Regions from separate parts of the Providencia sp. R33 genome, predicted to be linked through region 1. Evidence: predicted binding sites of a transcription regulator. Region 1 holds the regulator's gene; each other region holds the start of a gene.

Region 1 (5,786 bases):
GGTTGCGTGATCAATGATTTTGCTGATCGCCATTTTGATGGTCATGTAGAGCGAACTAAGCATCGCCCATTACCGAGTGGGGATGTGACGGAAAAAGAAGCAAAAATTGTATTTGCTAGCCTAGTCGGTGTGTCTTTCTTGTTAGTATTAACACTCAATTCAATGACGATTTGGCTATCCATTGCGGGACTTGCTTTAGCGTGGATTTATCCTTTTGTTAAAAGGGTCAGCCACTTACCTCAGGTTGTACTGGGTGCTGCGTTTGGCTGGTCGATACCGATGTCCTTCTCGGCAGTTGGGGAATCACTCCCGTTAGTATGTTGGGTATTATTTATCGTGAATATTATTTGGTCAGTGGTTTACGATACACAGTATGCGATGGTTGACCGTGATGACGATTTAAAAATTGGCATAAAATCAACGGCAATTTTATTTGGTCAGTATGACAAACTGATTATTGGATTACTGCAATTGCTGATGGTTGTCTTGCTGGTGGTTGTGGGTCTATTGGCAAATTTAGGGATAATTTATTATCTTTCGTTGGCGCTGGTTGCGGGGTTATTTGTTTATCAGCAACAGTTGATGGTGAACCGCGAACGTGCTCCTTGCTTTAAGGCTTTCATGAATAATAACTTCGTTGGCTTGATTTTGTTTATTGGCATTATGGTGAGTTATTTTTAATGTGTGAATGATGTTCAATAGCCCAACAAAAAAGGTAATGTTTTTCAACATTACCTTTTTGCTTTTTATTGGCTTACAAAACCGGATTAGTCTTTTTCTGGCTCTGTAGTTTGAGCTGACTCATCGGGCTTAGCTACTTTTTTCTCTTCTGAAAACTCATCGCTTTGGCTAACACTTTCAATGGTTAAACGAATTTCTGGTGACATTAACCGCGCAAGAACCGCATACAGTTTTTGGGCGTTAGTGGTGAAAATATCGTTTTCATTGTTATCGATATAGCCTTCTTCCCTAAGTGTATCGACGAGCGTTGAAAACACCGCTTTATCAAAGAACTCAGGGGCGTTAATGCCGTGCAGCACAGAAAGACGTTGCGCAAGGATACGGCTTTCTTTTTCCAACGTATTACGGCTGATTTCAGGGCTGGCATTGAGCAATGACAGCGTGATAGCGTAGCGTTGTAGTGTTTCACGGACACCAGCAGCTAAAAGTTGTAATGGACGAATACGGCGCGGGTTCAGCACCACTATTTCGTCGTCTCTTAAGCAGATAAGTTTTTGATTATTCAGCTCATCAATTAGAGTATCGACCGTATTACGCAGCTGTTCGTCGTTATAACGCATAAACAGTTCCGCTTTTAAGAACGGATAGATTTGGCTGACTTGATGGTGAATTTCTTGGCGGCTGATACGCTCATGGTGCAACACAATACTGGTGATCAATGACGGCAATACCAGTAAGTGATGGATATTATTACGGTAGTAGGTCATTAAAACGGCATTTTCGCGAGGAAGAATAATAATATCCCCCATGCTGTCTTTTTCTACTTCGAATTTATCCATTTGCAACGCATGTTCGAGCAGTTGCTCCGCGGTTTTATTTGGCGTTGTTGCATCTGCGGTGTATGGCACATTACGCAATAATTGCAGATAGCATTCCACTTGCTCAATGAGCTGTTCACGGGTCAATGAACGCTGACGTGAGGCCAGTAAAGCTGTTGCGCATAAATTGATAGCATTAGCCGCAGCAGCATTATTGATATTCACCATGATGTTATCTGCTAACGAGCTGACTGTCGGGTTTAACCAAGACGGACGCTGTGGCTCAATGGGGTCAATCGAATCACGCCAATCAGGTACACGCTGATTAAGATATTGAGAAAGGGAAATTGGCTGACCAAAGTTCACATACCCTTGGCCTAAGTTACGCAGTTTGCGCAAGCCACGGATCATTGAAAACAAGCCTTCTTTCTCTTTTTCTGCGCCGCGCAGCTCTTTTGCGTAGGTACCCACTTCCATCACGTGCTCGTAACCAATATAAATAGGCACAATCGTGATAGGGCGTGAGTCACCGCGCAACATGGCTTGTAGTGTCATCGACAACGTTCCGGTTTTTGGCTGCAATAAACGGCCTGTACGGGAACGTCCACCTTCAACGAAATACTCAATAGAGTAACCGCGAGCAAACAGCTCACTTAAATATTCGCGAAAAACTGTCGAATAAAGTTTGTTTCCTTTAAAGGTACGGCGGATAAAGAATGCACCAAGACGGCGGAAAATCGGGCCAGCGGGCCAGAAGTTCAAGTTGATCCCAGCAGCGATGTGTGGTGGGACAAGGCCTTGATGGTAAAGGACATAGGAAAGCAGTAAGTAGTCCATGTGGCTTCGGTGGGAAGGCACGTACACAATTTCATGGCCATCTTGTGCTAATTGGCGAACACGCTCAGCATGTTGCACGTTAATGCCTTGATAGAGGCGGTTCCATGTCCAGCTCAGCACACGGTCAGTTAACCGCACAGCTTCATAGGAGAAATTAGCGGCAATTTCTTCCATCATATTAACTGCATTTTGCTGCGCTTTTTTCAATGGAATTTTTTTACTGCGCGCTTCGTCTTCGACGGCTTTTTCAATCGCTTTTGAGGTCAAAAGTTTATTGAATAGTTCATAGCGTGCTGGCAGTTTCGGGCCGACCGCCGCAAGGCGTTGGCGCGAATAGTGAATACGGGCGACACGTGCTAATTTATTGGCAATAATCGTATCTGTGCCGTGGTCCTGTGCCATTTTCCCAATCGAAACCGGCGGGGATAGGCGAACAAAGCTATCTCGGCCTAACCAAAGGATTGCAAAGAATTTCTGTACACCGTTTAATAGCTTCAGTGGCGGTGCCGGAGTGTGGCCTTCACGACCAGGAGAGCGCCCAAACATCACAGAAGCGGGTAGCATTTGAATATCGAGATTTGGATTATTTTTGTGCAAATCTAAATATGCATGGAATGTTTTGACGGAATCTTTACGTGGATCCGGTGAATAATAGCGAAATACGCGTGGGCCATCATCGATAAACACATAGGCAGGAAGCTTGGTGCCATTGATGTCGTTATCAACCAAAGGGTCAGGCAGACCGATAGCCAAGCATTGATGCCGTAGCGTTAGGAGGTCGGACTTAGAATGATAAGGCAATACATACAGCGTTGGCCTGTTGGTATCAAGCTGCAACTCTGTGATTGGGTCCGATGGAATTAGTTTACTTTTTACCAATAATTTAAGTGGTAAATTCAACATGTTGTAATATATTTTACGCCACAGTGACATAAATGATTATAGCCTCTTGTTAACAATGCTGCGCAATCATACCAGAAATCCACTGGCAGATCTGTTACTGACAATTCACTTTGACCGTAAAAATCGATTATTGTTTGTATTTTTTAAGGAATAAATATGGCAAGTCAAACTAAGGGCTTTACCCGTGTGATTAAAGCAGCGGGATACTCCCTTAAAGGGCTAAAAGCAGCGTGGGTAAATGAAGCGGCATTTCGTCAGGAATCTGTGGCTGCGGTGATTGCGATTATTATCGCCTTTTGCTTAGATATCAGCTATGTGGATAGAATATTGTTAGTCAGCTCCATCGTGCTGGTGGCTATCGTAGAGTTACTCAATAGTGCCATTGAAGCCGTTGTTGACCGTATTGGCAGTGAATATCATGAACTTTCAGGGCGTGCTAAAGATATTGGCTCTGCGGCGGTGTTTGTTAGTATTGGTTTAGCACTGTTTATTTGGGCGTTGGTATTATGGCAGCGGTATTTTGCAGGGTAGCCACGAAAAGCCATTGAAATTTGCGAAAAGAAAGTAAATCGATAACAAATACTAAATTCAGTGATTTAACTGTTTCAAATCTTCATTTACCTGTATATACTCACAGTCTGACTGTATAAACAAACAGGGGAACGGGATGAAAGCACTGACGGCTCGACAACAGCAGGTTTACGATCTGGTGCGTGACCACATTTCGCAAACAGGTATGCCTCCTACACGTGCTGAAATTGCAGCAAGCCTTGGTTTTCGTTCGCCTAATGCGGCAGAAGAACATTTAAAAGCCTTGGCACGAAAAGGTGTAATTGAAATTGTTTCTGGGGCATCACGGGGTATCCGTCTTCTTCTTGAAGAAGAGCCTGACGATCAAGGGTTGCCGTTGATCGGGCGTGTTGCCGCTGGCGAACCTTTATTAGCGCAAGAACATATCGAAAGTCACTACCAAGTTGATCCAGAACTCTTCAAACCTCATGCGGATTTCCTATTACGTGTGAATGGTATGTCGATGAAAGATATAGGTATTATGGATGGTGACTTATTAGCAGTTCATAAAACACAAAATGCGCACAACGGGCAAGTTATTGTGGCGCGTATTGACGATGAAGTGACTGTTAAACGTTTTAAACAGCAAGGTAATCGTGTTGAATTAATTGCTGAAAACCCAGATTTTGCACCGATTGTGGTCGATTTACGCGAACAAAGCTTCACTATTGAAGGCTTGGCTGTTGGCGTGATCCGAAATAGCGATTGGTATTAATTCTTAGATTATCAGGTAGGTAGCAGCGTGCTGCTTGTTTGATTTTTCCATGATTGCTGGCAGATTTCACATTATATATAGAGATCTGCCTGCTTTACTTGGTTCTTGTTTTTTACATCCTTTCTTGATATTACTTCTCTTATTCTTTTTTTACATAAGCCATAAACAACAGCATAAATTCCACAGCCACATTCGTTACTTTTTCTTTGTGACGACAGGTTGGTCATGGTCATGGCTACAGTGAGTGTGATCTTGGCAGCTAGCGACTTCATCACAGTTTTTACATAAGCCGTGATTTTCAACCACAGTATGCCTTAAACGAAACTGGTTTGTTTCTGCCAAACTGATAATCGCGGCTTCTATTGTTGCGCAATCACTTTCTGTCACACTGCCACAATGGTCGCAGATTAACATCACTGAAATATGGCTGGGGTTATCAAAGTGGTGGCAAACGACGTAACTGTTGGTTGACTCGATTTTGTGAATAAAGCCTTGCTCCATTAAAAACTCAAGCCCACGGTAAACGGTAGGGGGCTTCGCTTGCGGTTCAACTTCACGTAACAAATCTAATAAATCATAGGCACTTATAGCGCCATGCTGCTGTGCAATAAGGCGCAGCACAGTTTCTCGCTGTGGAGTCAATCTAACACCCCTTGATTGGCAAATGCGCTCTGCCATCACAAGTATCTTATCTTCACTCATTTTTTTCATTTAACTGACTCCAACTTCGAAAAAAGCAAATATTGACTGTTTATAAGTTTACCATATTTTTGATACTGAAAGTGCCTTGCTACTCAAAGGGATCATCAAGATAGTGAAAAATACCTTATTAACAAAAATGGCAATAAAGGCATTGAGTTTTGTTTAAATTATCATCAGGCGTACGAGATTATTGCAGTGATAATCATGGTGATTTAATCATGCAATTTTGTACCAAGTGGAGATTGGCGGCGCGGGTAGCTCAGATGAGATACCAAAATTGACGATATTTGGGCACAACGTAGATTTCCTATCTTAGCCTATTTATCTGCAGCCTGTTAAATGATGTTAAAAATGATTCTCCATATTGGTTTTCTTCCTACTTTTAAAGTAAATTTTTATCATTGTATATGACAAGTAAAAGAGGAGTAAGATTCATCTTTTAGAATATAAACATTGTCTGCCATTTTTTTGATATTTACATAGTACTTTATTTTATCTTGTTCTAATTGAATAAAATTAGCAAACACATTGTATGGTGTATTATCAGATGATGTAATTGA
Region 2 (5,786 bases), 1.1 Mb from region 1:
AATGATTGGCGTTTTTTAGATGAAAATGGCCAGCAACCTAACCCTGATTTCGTGCTGAACAAACCTGTTTTCAAAGGCGCGAGTATTTTATTAGCTCGTGAAAACTTTGGCTGTGGCTCATCCCGTGAGCATGCTCCATGGGCATTGACAGATTTTGGCATTCAAGTGGTTATCGCCCCAAGTTTCGCTGATATTTTTTACGGTAACTCATTCAATAACCAGCTGTTACCCATCAAATTAAGCGAGCAGGAAGTGGATGAGATGTTTAACTACGTTAACAGCCACGAGGGTTGCCAATTCACTGTTGATTTAGAAGCTCAAACCGTGACCGCTGGTGATAAAACCTATCATTTTGAGATTGATAGCTTCCGTCGCCATTGCATGATGAATGGGTTAGATAGCATTGGCCTGACGTTACAACACGTCGACCAAATCAAGGGTTATGAGCAGCAGATCCCGACCTTTATGAACTAAGATACTCGTCATATTTCACATGGCGTGGGTGTTAGCATCGCTCGGCTACTCGGGTCACATACTTATGTATGCTCCCCGAGATATCCTTACTTGCTGCCTACACGCCATATGAACTATATAGAGTATCTCCGTTTTCAAATTTTCACGCTCTCAAATGCGGAACTCTTCATTTTTTACACTTTCCCCCTCAAAGATCACTTCCCCATTAGTTTCTTCCTGTATAATTATTTAAACGAAATGCCACGATTAACAATGAATGATTAACGATTTTTTCTAAATAGTTCGCGTTGTGGCAAGGCGGCAAAATGAAGATATCTCTAGGAGCATACTCCAGTGTGTGACGAAGGTGGCTGAGCGAAGCCAGCAACGCAATAACGATTAACGATTTTTTCTAAATAGTTCGCACTGTAGCTAGGCGGTGAGGGAAGGTATCTTGGGGAGCATACATCAGTATGTGACCCAAGTAACTGAACGAAACCAACAACGCTACAGTGTGAAATATGACGAAAAAAAAGCCGGTAAAAAACCGGCTTGGTGACAGACACCACTACTCTAAATGGGGGAGTCGGCCTGCAATTGCACGCCAAACGAGCTACTTACTGCCACCTATTATCCGCGGATATTAGGAAATTAAAATTGATGCAATTTTTGCCGGAGTTCCTCTTTTATGTCTAATACACGCTTACAAACACAGTTCGTTCGCCTCTGGCAACATTTTCAAGGGCAAGATAGCGAAACCACCTTGCAGGATATTGCCGACACCTTATTTTGTTCTCGCCGCCATGTGCGAACATTATTAAATAATATGCAGGGCCATGGTTGGCTCAGTTGGCAAGCGGAAGCGGGGCGTGGCAAGCGTTCTACACTTATTTTCCACGTGAATGGGTTAGAACTCCAACAAGCCCAAGCTGAGCAATTACTCAAAGAAGAGAGCATCGAAAAACTTGTCGCGTTAGTGGGAGACAAAGAAACCATCCGACAAATGGTGCTTTCTGAGCTAGAGCGCAGTTATCGGCAAGGGAAAAATCTATTACGCATCATTTATTACCGTGATTTTCCCAATTTATTACCCGGCGCGCCCATGCGCCGCTCTGAAATTCATTTGATGAGCCAAATTTTTAATGGCTTAACTCATATAAATGAGGAAAAAGGGGAAGTCGAAGATGGACTGGCTCACCACTGGCAAGCTATCAGTGACACACATTGGCGCTTTTATTTGCGCCCTGCTATCTATTTCCACCACGGACGGGAAATGCTTGCAGAAGATATTATTCACTCATTATTACGTTTAAAGCAGTGTTGGCCGTTATTTTCCCATATTCAGTCCGTCAGCACCCCACAACCTTATGTCGTTGATATTCAATTAAATCAACCCGATAAACAGCTACCTTGGTTATTAGGCAGCCACCATGCGGCTATTTTGCCTAAAGAGTGGGAGAGCTTAGACAACTTTAGCCGTTGCCCTATTGGTACAGGCCCTTACCAAGTTGACAAAAATTTGCCACAAAAGCTCACCATTGCCGCCTTTGACCGCTACTTTGGTTATCGCGCTCTGTTGGATGAAGTGACTATTTGGGTGGTACCTGAGCTTTCGGAACAAATGGTGTGCACCACTTTAAAAATGGATGGCGACAAACACCATAATGATTCGTTAGAAAGCCGCATGGAGGAAGGTTGCTATTTTTTACTGATGGATCAACGCTCTGAGCTATCCCAGCGGGAAGATGTACGTAAATGGCTATGCAGTTTTCTCACACCCGTGAATTTACTTGCCCATTGTGAACCATTCTATCAACGCCACTGGGCCCCAGCTTACGGCTTATTACTGCACTGGCACCACAGTAAAATGCTCACGTTATTTCCTAAACCAGAAGACCTTACTGAACTCACCGTGACGTTTTACCATAATCACCACGAATTCTACGCAATCAGCCAAATTATGAAGCGCGTTTTGCATCAGCAAGGGGTTGAGTTGAAAATTAATATTATTGGCTATGATGATTGGTTTAATGGTAATTCGCAAAGTGATATTTGGTTAGCTACGGCCAACTTCTTTAAGCCTCTTGAGTTTTCAATTTTCGCCACACTGTACGAAATGCCCCTCTTACGCCAATGTCTTGGAAACAACCTTGAGTTGCAATTAAACCAATGGCGAAATAACGCTTTCGACGTAGAAGCGTGGTGTGAAAGTTTAATTGACTCGCAAATTTTCCATCCGATATTTCATCATTGGTTAGAGTTACAAGGCCAGCGCACTATGCGTGGTGTCCGAATGAATACCTTTGGTTGGTTTGATTTTAAATCCGCATGGTTTAAGCCATCTGAGGATAACCTGCCTAATTTATGATAGTTATAAACAGCCAAAGTGAATAATAAGGATGTTATTCACTTTTTCTGTGGATATCTATGTGAACAACCCTATAGCAATCAGGGTATATCCCCAGAACCGTTTTTTATCAAAAATAATTAAAATCTAATAAACTTTGATAAATCAAAGAAATAAAGCCAGAAAAAACACGTTATCCACTGGTCAATTTTTTCGCTAAAAAGCTTAGGACTTCAACTGAGCAAATATCAAACAACGTCGTATTTATCCACAACCAATGTGTTTAACTTACGCATTTTTTGTGATGAATGTCATAAAACCTCATTCGTCAAGGCTGTAAATACACACAGTAATCACTGTTTTACACAGTTATCCAGAAAACCTGTGGATAACCTAGTGCATGATCCTGTGATTATCTTGGGATGAACGTGAATAACCCTAAAATCAACATTGAAGAACAGGGAATAAAAAACATTAAACAGTTAAATATCAAACAGTTAAAAATCCTCATAAAAAAGTGTTATACTCTTTTCGTTATGTGAATTATTTTTGATTGTTTTTTATACACTTAATTTTCAGAGCATTATGTCATTTACACCACCACAACCGCCAGATAACGAAGCCACCTTAATGAGTCGAGCTCACGCGCTTGCCGGCTATACTTTAGGTGATCTCGCCCAAATTGCAGGCATCCCTATCCCCCCTGATCTAAAACGTGATAAAGGCTGGGTGGGCATGTTACTTGAGTATTATTTAGGGGCGAGTGCAGGCAGTAAGGCGGAACAAGATTTTGCCCACATCGGTATCGAGCTAAAAACTATCCCTATTGACCGCCATGGCGTGCCGCTGGAAACCACCTTTGTCTCCGTCGCGCCCCTTACGGGAAATAGCGGTTTAACGTGGGAAAATAGCCATGTGCGCCGTAAGTTATCGCGGATTTTGTGGTTTCCAATTGAAGGTGAACGTCAAATTCCCTTAGCGGAACGTCGGGTCGCTAACCCATTAATTTGGAGCCCTTCCCCCCTTGAGGAACAATTGCTGCGGCAAGATTGGGAAGAGTTGATGGATTTGATTGTGCTCGGCAAAGTGGAAACCATTACAGCGCGCCACGGCCAAGTTTTGCAAATTCGCCCAAAAGCGGCAAACAATAAAGCCCTAACAGAAGCTATTGGCGAGTTTGGCCAACCCATTATGACGCTGCCTCGCGGCTTTTACCTTAAAAAAGATTTTACCGCCCCTTTGCTAGCACGGCATTTTAATCTCGCTTAATCAACAAGGTGTCGCCTGTACCAAGCAGACGATAAACATTTATCACTGTTTTATTGTAGAAGGTACACAGATGTTTGAGTGGATACTCGACCCCAATGCTTGGATGGCTCTCGCCACCCTAACTATTTTAGAAATCGTTTTAGGTATCGATAACATTATTTTCTTAAGTATCGTGGTAAGCAAACTCCCTGCCCACCAACAAAATAGTGCCAGACGCACAGGGCTCATTGCGGCGATGGTCATGCGCCTTGCCCTACTCGCCTCAATCGCATGGTTATCACGCCTGACAACCCCGTTGTTTACCATTGCGGACCATGTTGTTTCCGCTCGCGATATCATCTTGTGTGCAGGGGGAATTTTCTTGATATGGAAAGCCAGCCAAGAAATTTTTGAAACCATTGAAGGGGAAGATGAAAGCGGCCTTGCACAGCGGCAGGTGCATTCGTTTTGGGGCGCCATAGTGCAAATTGCCCTGTTGGATATTATTTTTAGCCTCGATTCCGTTATCACCGCCGTTGGGCTTTCTGACCACCTGTTTATTATGATGGCCGCAGTCATTATTGCAGTGCTTATTATGATGTTAGCCGCAAAAAGTATCGGGGATTTTGTTGAGCGCTATCCCTCTGTCAAAATACTTGCACTCTCTTTCTTAATTTTAGTGGGCTTTACACTGATACTCGAAAGCGTGCAAGTTCATGTTGCCAAAGGGTATATCTACTTTGCCATGTTCTTTTCCATGGCCGTTCAAATGCTCAATATCCTGCGCAGTAAAAAATGGAAGATGAAACACAAAGTGAATTAATTACCTGATTCAAGTGCTTGCTTTGCGGCTGAGATAGCCCCTTCAACGGCTTTCTTAGCTTGCGGGCTATTTTTCCAGCAACTTGAACCTGTAAGTGCAGCACCTGAAATTAAAATTTCATCATAAGAAGCTTCACTTAATTGCGCCAATGATGAAAACCCCATCTGTTCTAAGCGGCTGATCACCATCGGGCCAACCCCTTTAACTGCTAATAAAACCTGTTTTTCAGACTCTGAAAATGCCATTTATGCACCTTTTTATTAATTATTAAGCTAATATTTTGCAATTTACCTCTTTAATACTTTAAAATTGCAACTATAACAATGCCAGTTTGAATAATAATTAACTGACCTATCTTATCACCCAGTCTGTGCCTGTTTTAGGAATTCACCATGTACAATGCGCCGTTAATTAACCCTCGCCAACACATCATGACGCTACCTGATGGCCGTCAACTTTGCTGGTTTGAATCAGGGCCAAAGACGGGCTTTCCTGTAATTTTCTGTACCGGTGCAGGCATGAGTGGCAACCTCGGCTTTGGCTTAGATTTGCTGGAAAAATACAATATCCGCTTAATTGTGCCAGAACGTGCGGGTCTCGGCGATTCCACTTTTCACGCCCACAAATCATTAAAAAGCGTTGCGTTAGATATCCAAGCACTACTCGATAATCAAGGAATTAAACAGTTTTCTGTCTTGGGTTTTTCCCAAGGTGGTGTTTTCGCGATGGCGGTTGCCCATTATTGCCAGCCAGTTTCTCTTTCTATTGTGTCTGGGCAAGACCAGTTCGAACACCCTGCCACCCGCGCCAAATTAACGGCTGACGTGGTGAGTTTGCAGGAACAAGCACTGAATACACCTGAAAACCTCTCTGATTGGTTACAGAAAAATGTCACTGGTGAATGGTTATTGGCGT
Region 3 (5,786 bases), 1.9 Mb from region 1:
AAACCAGATGAGTACACTGAAACACGATCTTCAGGCAATACTTGGCGATACAAAAAATAGTGACGAGCAATAGGTGGCGGGAAGATCGCTAGGGATCTTTGCTGGTGAGTCAACAAAATGTAGAACCGTATAACTAACCACTTGAATTGACATCAAGTAAGGCAAAAAAAGTACGTATTCTTGACTCAAAAAAACCAATGATTTAAAAAAAACCCCAATCGAAATTGGGGTTTTTTGTATTTAGTTCAAAATTCAAACTAGGGCTAGGAATTAAGCGCCTGGTTGAGTAACAACTTCAGTTGTACCTTGAATTTCGATTTCAACGCGACGGTCTGGCGCTAAGCACTCGATCAGAGCAGCACGGCCTTTAACAGCGTCACATTTGTTGCCAGTTACTGGATCTTCTTTACCGCGACCTTCAGCTGCGATTGCAGATGCTGGAACGCCTTTAGATACTAAGTAATCAACAACTGACTGAGCACGTTTTTGTGACAGTGGCAGGTTGTAGTTTTGTGAACCGATACGGTCTGTGAAGCCAACAACCAGTACACGACCTTGAGTTGGGTCAATGCTGCTCAGTTCTGTGTACAGTTCGTTCAGTGCTTGCTGACCTTCTGGTTTCAGAGTTGCTTTGTTGAAGTTAAACAGAACGTCTGAACGCAGTGTGAAACGTTTGTTTTCAACAACTGGAGCTGCTGGCTCAACAACTGGAGCTGGAGCAACTACTGGAGCAGTTTCTTGACCGAAACGGTAAGCAACACCAACACTCAGCATGCCGTTGTCTGGACGAGTACCGATGTTGTCTTTATCACCTAAGTTGCTAACCCATTGGTAGTCTAAACGAGTAGCCCACTCTGGAGTGATTGCATACTCAAGACCCAATGCGTATACAGGAGCAACGCCAGTGTCAGTTTCTTTGTAGTTACGTTGGTTAGCTTTAGCTTCTGTACGGTAAACCATACCACCCAGACGAGTATAAACGTCTAAGTCATCCATGATTGGATAGCTTAATTTAGTCGTTAATGAAACACCCATAGAGGTTAAGTCGCCTTTGTCAGCGCCTTTGTATTTCATTTTACCAAACCAGTCATAACCTAATTCGAAGCCCATGTACTGGTTGTATTGGTAACCAGCAAATGCACCTGCACCTAAAGTATCACGCTCAGTAGAACTACCTACTGATGGGCCACCGTTAGGAGTGAATTTAGTGTCTTCGTAATGAGACCAACCTAATTTAGCACCTGTATACCAAGTGTTATCTTTTGGAGCTGCTTGTGCAACTGTTGCAAAAGCGGCTACTGCCACTGCTACTGCGATAGCTGTTTTTTTCATTTTTACGCCTCGTTATCATCCAATATTGGCATGGCTTCAATGAGCCTTATTATTTGCCATTGGTTCAATTTACTTGCTAGGTTTCGCGGACATTATCTACAAAAAATCAATAAAAGTAAAAAATAATGCCATAAGCTTAACAAGCTAAAGTCTACAACGAACTTAAAAAGATACAAGTAGAGTGAGCAATAAACGTTAAAAAAAGTATTTTTTTAGTGTATAAATCAGAGAGATATGGATATTTCTTATTATGATTATTTTTTATCTATCTGATTGATCTTCAATACTTTTCATTTCACTTTAGGGAAAAATATTTCTAAAGGTTAAATTCAGTAAGAAAATTCTTAATCTTGGCTAGTGATAGTGATTTGAATGAATTTTTAGGTTGTTTAGCTGTCCTGATTGCATACTCACCATATTATATGTTTTTTGTGGACGCATAATAAAGCCAATAGAATGACCTTCTTGTGCGGCGTCTTGTAAACGAAGAAAATCTTGTTCATTTAGTTCGGGTAGCCACCCTAAAACAACACTGTAATTACCGCTTTTTAAGGCTTTTTCCATGGCATCTATAGTGGTAATTGGAGCCATATGGTTTAACTGCATAACTTTATGTGTAGGAATGCCCGATTGCTCTAACCAGTGTTTACTGAGTTTTTTGTTAGGGCTTAGCCATAATAACCAACGTGATTGAACACCAAACTGGCGAAGCATCGGTAATAAGATGAAATCCATAATTGGATGTTTTTCGTCGTAAACAAGTTCACTCACCATACCTTGCTGCATTGAGCTATTAGTTGGCCCAGCAGTTTGGAAAGATTGTGCGTAATTATTAAGAGAATGTTCTGTTGTGTCGTTCCAAGAATAGATGCTCATAATTCACCTCGTTACAATGCTGTATGAACATACAGTAACTGTATATCCATCCAATATCAAGACTATTTTTTCAAAGCGCTTCGCAACTTTGGTGTTTTTCTATGCATTCTACTTGGCATTTTTTATTGAAACTCTCAGAATTGGTCATGCGTAATTGGTTGTAATGAAAGAAATAATAAAATTAATTCTCTCAAGGATGAAAATTAACCAGACCCAAAAAGGAGTTAAGGTAAATGTTGTTATCGGAAGAAAAAATTTTTTATTTGTACCGTTTATTAGACCGGTTGGGTGAGCTTAAACGCAAAAACCACTTTGGCGGGCACTGCTTATTAGTTAATGACGCAATTGTCGGGTTATTACTTGATGGGCGTTTTTATCTTAGGGGATGTTTGCTGGCGAGAAGCCATTTTGAGGCATCGGGGCTTGATAGGCTAGTTTACACTAAAAAAGGTATCCCATTGGAAATGCGTTATTACCAGCTATCAGAACAAATGTGGTGTGACGAAAAGGCACTTTTTCAGTTTATCGAGATTGCCTACCATTCTGCTGTTGAGGAACTGCAGCAAAAGCAGGTTATCACGCGCAGAATAAAAGACTTACCGAACATGAATATGTCCGTTGAAAGGGCGTTGGGGAAAATTGGTATCTTACATGCTGACGATTTACGCATGGTGGGCGCTAAAGCGTGTTTTATGAAGTTAAAACAACACGGAAGGCATAAGCCGAGTGTTAAGTTACTGATTGGTTTAGCCGCTGCAATAGAAGGCTGTCACAGTGCGGTGTTACCGAAAACAATCAAACAAGAGCTGATTGCATGGTATAACAGCTTTGAATTAACAGCGATTTGATAGTGCAGTAGGAAAGGTATTGACGAAGTTAATGTATTGCACAGCATAAAACAGAAAACGAAGCGGGTATTAATAGCTTGTTTTATAATCTAATACCCGCTCATCAGTATGTTTTATGACGAACTAATTTGGCGGATCATTTGTTTGATTTCAGGAATAAGTTCAAGCAATAGTTTGGTTTGTTCCATGATTAACACTGTTTTTTCATCATCACTGGCTGAAATATTATCAATACGTTGTAAGAGGCTATCACGTAGTTTTTCTGATTTTTCATCAATAATATGTGGGTCTAACGTGGTAATTTGCAGGGAAGACTCGACATAACAAATTGCATCATTTAATAAGGCTAAATTTTCTTCATTTTGTATTTGCTCGCGGTGAGCACCAAGGGCTGAAATATAGCTTAGTAGGGTATGATTTAAACATAATAAACGAAAGGCTTGCTCTTGCGTTATCCGATAGGATTTAGGATCTGATGCCATGTTGGAAACAATGGAAGCAAACTCGGCGTCATTATTGTGCGCTTCACGGCGTGCGACTCGATACTCTAAGCCATTATCTTTTCCTTGGTAGTACTGTAATAAAATCGCATCTAGATATCGGCAATTGCTATCCATGGTTTTTTGCACTACTTGAGGTAGTTGACGGAATTTCCAATCAGGCCAAATAAAACTCACTGCAAGTAATGCGATAAAACAACCAATTAAGGTATCGATAATACGCGGGAGCGCCACATCAAAGCCTTCACCCAGTAAGTTAAAGCAGAATAAAACCAATAAGGTAATAAAAAGTGTGGCTTGTGCGTATTGGCTACTACGGAACATGAAGAACAATAAACCTGAAATTACGATGAGAGTGAGCTGGCCTTCTATTGAAGGGATCAGGTTAAGGAGTGGTAAGCCGATGAGAATACCCACAATCGTGCCGATAATACGCAGTGCCAAACGTCGTTTAGTGGCGTTGTAGTTAGGTTGGCAGACAAATAAACTGGTGAGTAAAATCCAATAACCTCTTTCCATATCAAACAGTTGAATAATCGCATAGCCAGTACAAAGCAAAATTGACATTCTTACTGCATGGCGAAATAAAGAGGATTTTGGTGTTAAATGGTGCTTAACGCGGGAAATAATATCGCCAAAACCTGAAAGTGATTCATCGGATAATTGCTCAATTTGTTTATTATTTTGTTGCCATGAGCTTTGTTCAAGGCTTAAGCCTTTTAGTTGAACATCGATACCTTTCAAATTCTTCAATAAATTATGTAATGCTTTGATTTCATGAATTCTAGGGGATTGTTCCTTGAGGAGTTGCAAGGAGTTTTCAAGGTAAGTAAACGTACGTTCGAAGCGTGGGTTGTGTTGGTATGGTTTGCGCCATAACACAGATTGAGCAACTTGTTGGCAGGCTCGGGCTTGCATCGTTAATAAGCGTTGAAAGCGAAATAAAATATCATGGTGGCGAAGCGTACGGCTAAGCTGTTGATATTGAATATGGGATGAGCTGGCTCGCTCATGAATATCTTGAGCAACAAAATAGTAATGTAAAGTATTACGTGTCCCTTTTTGCCCACGGTCACCTTTTAAGCGGCTAAGTAAGGCGATTTTTGTTTGGTTCATCGTATTAACTAAGCTACTGTTAACTATTGTCAAATCATAAACGGATTGCTGATAATCATCTTCGAGGTCGGGGTCAAATAAACAGGCTTTGGCATCTAAATAAGCAGATAACTGTTGGTAACACTGTGTAATGGCATCTTGCAATGGCCGTACTGGAAATAAAATATGGCCGATTAAGGTTAAAAGGTTATACCAAATTGCCCCTGTAAGAAGAAGGGCCGGTTGCTGGTACCATGTATCGAAAATGGGAACGCCTAACATGGTATAAATTGCAATTAACAATGCACCAAACGCAATGGTAGCGTAACGCTGCCCTAATGCGCCTAAAAGGATAAAACCGCAGGTAGAAAAAGCCAGTCCAAAAAAGAAAAATAGAGGATAAGGAAATAAAAGCTCAATAGAAACTGAAGCAATAAAAAAACAAAAAAGGGTAATAATTAGATTTTTTATTCTACCAGTTAGCCTATCATCTAAGTCAGTTAAAGCTGCGGCGACCACGCCTAATGTTAATGGAATGGTGACCTTTGGGTCTTGTCCTAAAATCCATGGCAATAAGGTTGTGCCTGTCAGGGCTATAAAGATTCGGATATAATATAAAATATGGCTGTTATATAGCACACGACGATAACTGGTAAGCAGCGTTAGCACAAAGTACCTCAAAGGTAAGAAAATCCCTATTCCTTATAGGATAGCGTGTTTACCCAGAATAAAAAACCGTTTGGAATCAAGCCAACGTATTTTAGTTATTGATATTCTCAGGTGCGGGACGTATGGAACTGAAATCAACACAGATTGGACAGCGTCTGGCTCAGCATCCCTACAATCGGGTTCGCTTACTCAACGCTGGTATTGAAGTTAGCGGTGAAAATCACCAATATCTTATCCCTTTTAATGAACTTATCGATCTTCGTTGTAAGCGAGGTATTGTTTGGGGGGAGTTAGAGTTTGAAATTGTAAACGAGCAAGTGATCCGTTTACATGGTACTGAATGGAAGCAAACTCAGCGATTCTTTCATTATTTAAATGAAAAATGGCAGCAGTGGAGTGGTGAAATGAGCGAAGTGAGTGCAGAGGTTCTCTCTCACTTGGTGAACAAAATTGAGCAAATATCACA
Region 4 (5,786 bases), 590 kb from region 1:
TGAGTTCTATATGTGTGGGCCACCAATGATGAACGCTGCAGTGATCAAAATGCTGAAAGACCTTGGTGTTGAAGACGAAAATATCTTACTGGATGATTTCGGTGGTTAAGTAATTTTATTGGATTTATCGTACTTACCAAGTAAAGTACTGACAGTAATTGAATAAAGAGGGAAATACTTCCCTCTTTATCATTTATATTAATACTGTTAGTTGCTAATTATTTAATTGGTTATTAATGGCTTAAGAGATATTTTGACTTGAACATTCTCTGCATGGGTGACGATGTAAAGTGTGTTAATAGTCTGAGCGAACCGACAATACGCGCTCATGATTGACGCGGAGAAAATAATGCTGAACAAAAGAATTTATACCTCAATCTTACTGTTTGTTGCCGCGCTGTTTCTGACAGCATGTGGTGGCCCAGAACAACAAAACCTTCAGGGGCAGACGATGGGGACGTATTACTCTGTTAAATATGTCACTGATGCTTCAGAACAAAAACCTGAAGCCATTCAAGCCGAAATTGATAAGCGTTTGGAGGAAGTTAATGACCAAATGTCAACTTACCGCCCTGATTCTGAATTAAGTCGTTTTAACCAATTTAAAGAAGTGAATACGCCTTTCCCTGTATCAGCAGCGACAGCAAAAGTAGTCAAAAAAGCGATTGAAATTAATAAACTAACAGATGGCTCTTTAGATGTAACCGTTGGGCTATTAGTTAATTTATGGGGTTTTGGCCCAGAAGGTCGCGTGACGAAAGCCCCTTCAGATGAAGAACTTGCTAAACGCCGTGCATGGGTAGGGATTGAAAAGCTTTCAGTACAAGATAACAACCTGATTAAAACCATTCCAGAGCTATATGTTGACTTGTCTTCTATTGCTAAAGGTTATGGTGTTGATGTTGTTGCTGAATATTTAGAGTCACAAGGTATCAATGACTATATGGTTGATATCGGTGGTGAAGTACGTACAAAAGGCAAAAATGGTAAAGAAGCGCCATGGCGCATTGCTATTGAGAAACCATCAACGGATGGTGTGAGCCAAACCGCACAAGAAATTATTGAGCCAGGTGACCGTTCAATTGCAACATCTGGCGATTATCGTAATTATTTTGAGCAAGATGGCGTGCGTTTTTCACATACTATAGACCCAAAAACAGGTCGCCCAATTACTCATAATCTGGTCTCTATCACGGTACTCGCAGAAAATTGTATGAGTGCGGATGGCTTATCCACAGGGTTAAATGTATTAGGGCCAGAAGCGGGTTTTGCCCTTGCTGAAAAAATGAATGTGCCTGTTTTTATGATAGTTAAGACAGATAAAGGTTTTGAAGAGCGTTATACTAAGGCATTCGAACCATTTTTAACAAAGAAACAGTAAGTTGAGGAGGCTAAAAGTATGCTAAATATTTTTATTGCAACTTTTGCACTGTTTTTGCTGGCTTTCTTAGGCATGTCACTGGGGTACATTATTAAGCGTAAAAGCATCCAAGGCAGTTGCGGCGGTTTAAGTAGCATCGGTGTCGAAAAAGTATGTGATTGCCCTGAACCTTGTGATGCACGTAAAAAGCGCATGGCACGCGATGAAGCTCGGCAAAAGTTGTTAAGTAAAAACCGAATTCTATAGTGGGATATATTGTTGATATATAAAGCCCTTAATAGCCGATAGGGGCTTTGTATTCACTGTATGTATTATTTATTTTTTCTTTGAAAATTATAGTTTTTATAGTTAAAAACACTAATTTTTTTGTTACGCATTAATTTCTATAATTTTTTCAGTGCTGCTGAGCATGAGCTTGAACTAGAAAATGCCGCATATACTCGTTTTGATTCACCATTAACACCGAGAATAATCTTATAGTCATCCTCCTTCGTTGTACTGCAATCAATAAAACTTGCGCTGCGCCAATATTCTCCTGATGCAGTCAAAAATTGAACATACCAGTTTTCATCTTTTTCTCCTTCAATTGCATAAAATGTTGCAATATCAATTTTTTCTTCTTTATCTTTTATATCATGAATTATGTGAAATTCTAGGTTACGAAATAGCATGACTTCGATTAAATCCTCACCAAAATGGTTTTCAAATGTAACTTTTATTTCAATCATATTTCCCTCTCTTCATTTAATAATAATGTGCAAATCGCACCCTATAGCGATAATTACTATAAATGTTGAGTTCAGAACCTTAATGCTTAAGAATTGGCAGAAGTTATAAAAAAAAATTAACCAACCTATTTAAACGGGTTGGTTAATAAAATTGAGAATAGGTAGTTTACTTTCCTTTGATTGGAAGAAATGCCTTCGGTGAATCCACCATTACTGCATCAGCACCTATCTCTTTCGCCAACTGGTAATCGCTTTGGTTATTTACACCAAAAACAATGATATAAGCGTCACCATCACGTTTAAAACAATCTATCGCTGATTTATCCCATGAAAGCGTTGCAGGGGAACGCGCCTCACCTAACGTATATTTTTCAACGACTTCAACCTTGCGGTGCAACTCAAAACCATACCAACGAGAAGCTGGCTTATTCGCATTATTGGTTGGTTTTGAGTCTGGAACTGAGCATTGATGGCTCATGACACTATTTGCCAAAATAGTACGGGTTTCATCACGGCTTTCAAACGTCTGAATTTTAGGGGATAGATGATTTAGCGCGGTTAAGAAATCGGTATTGGTAGAATAAAAGCGTACTTGATTGAACGTTTTTGTTTTTTCCAGTAATGCTAAAGCGGCTTTGGCTTGAGTATCTGGGTTGGCATCAGGGGATTTTAAGTCAATATAAAAGATGGTGTCTGGATACTTTTTTAATACAGTTTCTAGTGTGCTAATTGTGGTGGTTGTAGCGGGTAATTGTTGATTATTTTTTTGAGTAAATTGGTATGCAGCATTGATATGGCTAAGCTGCTCTGCGGAATAGGCAGAAACAGGGCCTTTTTTATCTGTCAGAGAATCAAGGTCACTTGGGCGATATAACACTAATTGATTGTCTTGGCTGAGCTGTACGGTTAACCAAATGGCATCCGCTTTATTTTTCTTTGCAAGATCAATTGCATAAACCGTATTTTCAGGTGCATCTGCTGTCCCTGCGCGGTGTGCAACAATTTGAGGTGAAGCCATTTGAGTGGTGAATGCAAATGAGTTTTGAGTGATCAGAAATAGCAACCCAATGATCGCTAACGGGTTAAATTTTAATGCAGATATCATAGCCATATGTATTATCCATAAAATAATTTTTTACGAGTTGTGAGGGAAATAAGCCCGTCTGTTGTATTACTTTTTTATTAAGCTGTAACCCATTAGGACTCTTTTTAAGACTAACTTTATTTATTTTTACCCATAAAGTGTGGCAGTTAAATATGACAATAAAATGAATTGGTTTTTATTAACAGAGAGTTAGAAGGAATTAACATGAGCTTGATATCGTACTTCCTCTTAATTGCATGGTTAATAAAAATACTGTATATTTAATCAGTTGATTGGTTTTTTTATGAGTGAACCCGTGCGTAAAATTATTCATATTGATATGGACTGCTTTTATGCGGCGATAGAAATGCGTGATGACCCAAGCCTACGCAATGTCCCTATTGCGGTTGGTGGAAGTGCGGATCGTCGGGGTGTTATCAGTACAGCCAACTATGAAGCGCGCCGCTACGGCGTACACAGCGCAATGTCGACGGCTATTGCTCTGAGGCTTTGCCCGCATTTAAAAGTCGTCCCGGGGCGTATGGCACTGTATAAAGAAACCTCTATTCATATCCGCAAGATTTTTGCGCGCTATACCGATTTAATTGAACCTCTTTCCCTTGATGAAGCGTATTTAGATGTGACGGATTGTACGCAGTTGCACGGTTCTGCAACTTTGATTGCAGAAGCTATTCGTCAGCAAATTTTTGATGAATTGCAGCTAACTGCATCCGCGGGGATCGCACCTATCAAGTTTTTAGCGAAAATCGCTTCGGATATGAATAAACCCAATGGTCAGTTTGTGATCACGCCACAAAATATGGAGCAATTCGTTCTCTCATTACCACTAAAAAAGATCCCTGGAGTCGGCAAAGTGACGGCTCAAAAATTGGCGGATATGGGGTTGAATACCTGTGCCGATGTGCAGCAATTTGATGTGGTTACGTTAATCAAAAGCATGGGGAAATTTGGTCAAGCGCTTTGGGAACGTTGCCATGCCATTGATGAGCGCCCTGTAAACCCAGATAGGCTGAGAAAGTCCGTGGGGGTTGAACGGACATTAGCTGAAGATATTCATCAATGGAATGATTGTCTTTTGTTGTTAGATAAGTTGTATGAAGAATTGCAGTTACGTTTAGCAAAAGTAAAACCCGATTTGCGCATCGCCCGCCAAGGGGTGAAATTCAAGTTTGATGACTTTCAGCAAACAACGCAAGAGCATGTGTATCCCATTTTAAATAAACAAGATTTAGTACAACTCGCACAGCAGGTTTGGGAAAATCGCCGGTTAAAGCGAGGGGTGAGGTTGGTGGGGTTACATGTCATGCTGCAAAGCCCACAATTAGAGCGGCAGTTATTGCTTGAACTTTAAAAAATGCTCATCACAAGGATGAGCATTCTATTCAATTTCAGTGGATTAACCTTTAACTGGAATCGCTTTTAACACCGCAGTTAACAGTTTCCAATATTCGCCAACACTGGCGATATGAACACGTTCGTCTGGTGAGTGAGCACCACGGATGGTTGGTCCAATAGAGACCATGTCCATATCTGGATATGGCTTTTTGAACAAACCGCACTCAAGACCTGCGTGGATCACCATCACATTAGGGATTTTACCAAATAACTTATTATAGGTTTCGCTCACCAAGTGCATTACCGCAGAGTCTGCATCTGGCTGCCAACCTGGGTAGCTACCTTCCGCACGGTATTGTGCTTTCGCTAATTTACTGATTGAAGTCAGCATATTAACGACATAGTTTTTACCGCTATCGATAAGTGAACGAACGAGGAAGATGACCTCTGCTTTGTCTTCGGTCATACGTACCACACCTTCATTTAGTGAGGTTTCCACGACGCCTTTCGCGATATCACTCATGCGGATAACGCCATTTGGCGCAGCATTTAAGAAGAAAACAAAGCGTTGTTGGCAGTCATCTGATAGTGCTTTTAAGTCGCTTTGTGTTTCATCTAACAACAGCACTAAGTTAGGTTCAACAGCGGCTAACTCATTTTTCAGAATGTTTTCGTAGCGTGTTCTTAATGCAGTCAGATCAGCAACTTTACCCGCTGGAACAGAAATAATGGCGTGTGCTTCACGTGGAATCGCATTACGTACGGTACCGCCTTTAAACTCTAATAGTTTTAGGCTGAGATCTTCTGCGTGGCCAGCAAGGAAGCGCGCTAACAGTTTGTTTGCATTACCTAAACCTAAATGAACATCACCACCTGAGTGGCCACCTTTTAAACCTTTTAAGGTCAAGGTAAAGGTTTGATAACCTTCTGGTAATGCTTCGCGAGTTAGGTCAAAAGTGGTTGTGAAATCAACACCACCGGCGCAACCCATGTAGATTTCACCTTCTTCTTCGGAGTCTGTGTTGATTAAGATATCCGCTTGTAACCAGCCCGCTTTTAAGCCAAATGCACCTTCCATTCCCGCTTCTTCTGTCATGGTTAACAGGACTTCCATTGGGCCGTGCTCAACGCTGTCATCAGCTAAAACTGCCAGTGCAGAAGCTAAACCAATACCGTTATCTGCACCTAATGTGGTTCCTTCAGCAGTCACCCATTCGCCATTCACATACGGGCGGAT

What was found. The regulator LexA, encoded in region 1, represses DNA repair genes until DNA is damaged. The targets are predictions, from matches to a motif close to TNCTGTATGTACATACAGNA.
Region 2: the regulator LexA is predicted to act here: its motif matches at 3,133-3,152, upstream of mutH (DNA mismatch repair endonuclease MutH).
Region 3: the regulator LexA is predicted to act here: its motif matches at 2,226-2,245, upstream of sulA (SOS-induced cell division inhibitor SulA).
Region 4: the regulator LexA is predicted to act here: its motif matches at 3,465-3,484, upstream of dinB (DNA polymerase IV).

Annotation. Positions count from the first base shown of each region.
Region 1 covers NZ_CP072453.1:4,183,501-4,189,286, forward strand. Annotated here, with positions in the region: gene ubiA (4-hydroxybenzoate octaprenyltransferase) at 1-681, shown strand, start outside; gene plsB (glycerol-3-phosphate 1-O-acyltransferase PlsB) at 768-3,269, opposite strand; gene J6836_RS19580 (diacylglycerol kinase) at 3,396-3,770, shown strand; gene lexA (transcriptional repressor LexA) at 3,907-4,524, shown strand; gene zur (zinc uptake transcriptional repressor Zur) at 4,720-5,235, opposite strand; gene J6836_RS23240 (FidL-like protein) at 5,625-5,786, opposite strand, start outside.
Region 2 covers NZ_CP072453.1:509,117-514,902, reverse strand. Annotated here, with positions in the region: gene leuD (3-isopropylmalate dehydratase small subunit) at 1-474, shown strand, start outside; gene sgrR (HTH-type transcriptional regulator SgrR) at 1,142-2,821, shown strand; gene mutH (DNA mismatch repair endonuclease MutH) at 3,386-4,069, shown strand; gene J6836_RS02340 (TerC family protein) at 4,140-4,871, shown strand; gene J6836_RS02335 (helix-hairpin-helix domain-containing protein) at 4,868-5,116, opposite strand; gene J6836_RS02330 (alpha/beta fold hydrolase) at 5,264-5,786, shown strand, end outside.
Region 3 covers NZ_CP072453.1:2,282,180-2,287,965, reverse strand. Annotated here, with positions in the region: gene matP (macrodomain Ter protein MatP) at 1-73, shown strand, start outside; gene ompA (porin OmpA) at 271-1,332, opposite strand; gene sulA (SOS-induced cell division inhibitor SulA) at 1,687-2,208, opposite strand; gene J6836_RS10895 (TfoX/Sxy family DNA transformation protein) at 2,442-3,056, shown strand; gene yccS (YccS family putative transporter) at 3,170-5,320, opposite strand; gene helD (DNA helicase IV) at 5,443-5,786, shown strand, end outside.
Region 4 covers NZ_CP072453.1:24,314-30,099, forward strand. Annotated here, with positions in the region: gene nqrF (NADH:ubiquinone reductase (Na(+)-transporting) subunit F) at 1-109, shown strand, start outside; gene J6836_RS00135 (FAD:protein FMN transferase) at 350-1,381, shown strand; gene nqrM ((Na+)-NQR maturation NqrM) at 1,400-1,627, shown strand; gene J6836_RS00145 (hypothetical protein) at 1,765-2,109, opposite strand; gene J6836_RS00150 (glycerophosphodiester phosphodiesterase family protein) at 2,276-3,220, opposite strand; gene dinB (DNA polymerase IV) at 3,510-4,565, shown strand; gene pepD (beta-Ala-His dipeptidase) at 4,611-5,786, opposite strand, start outside.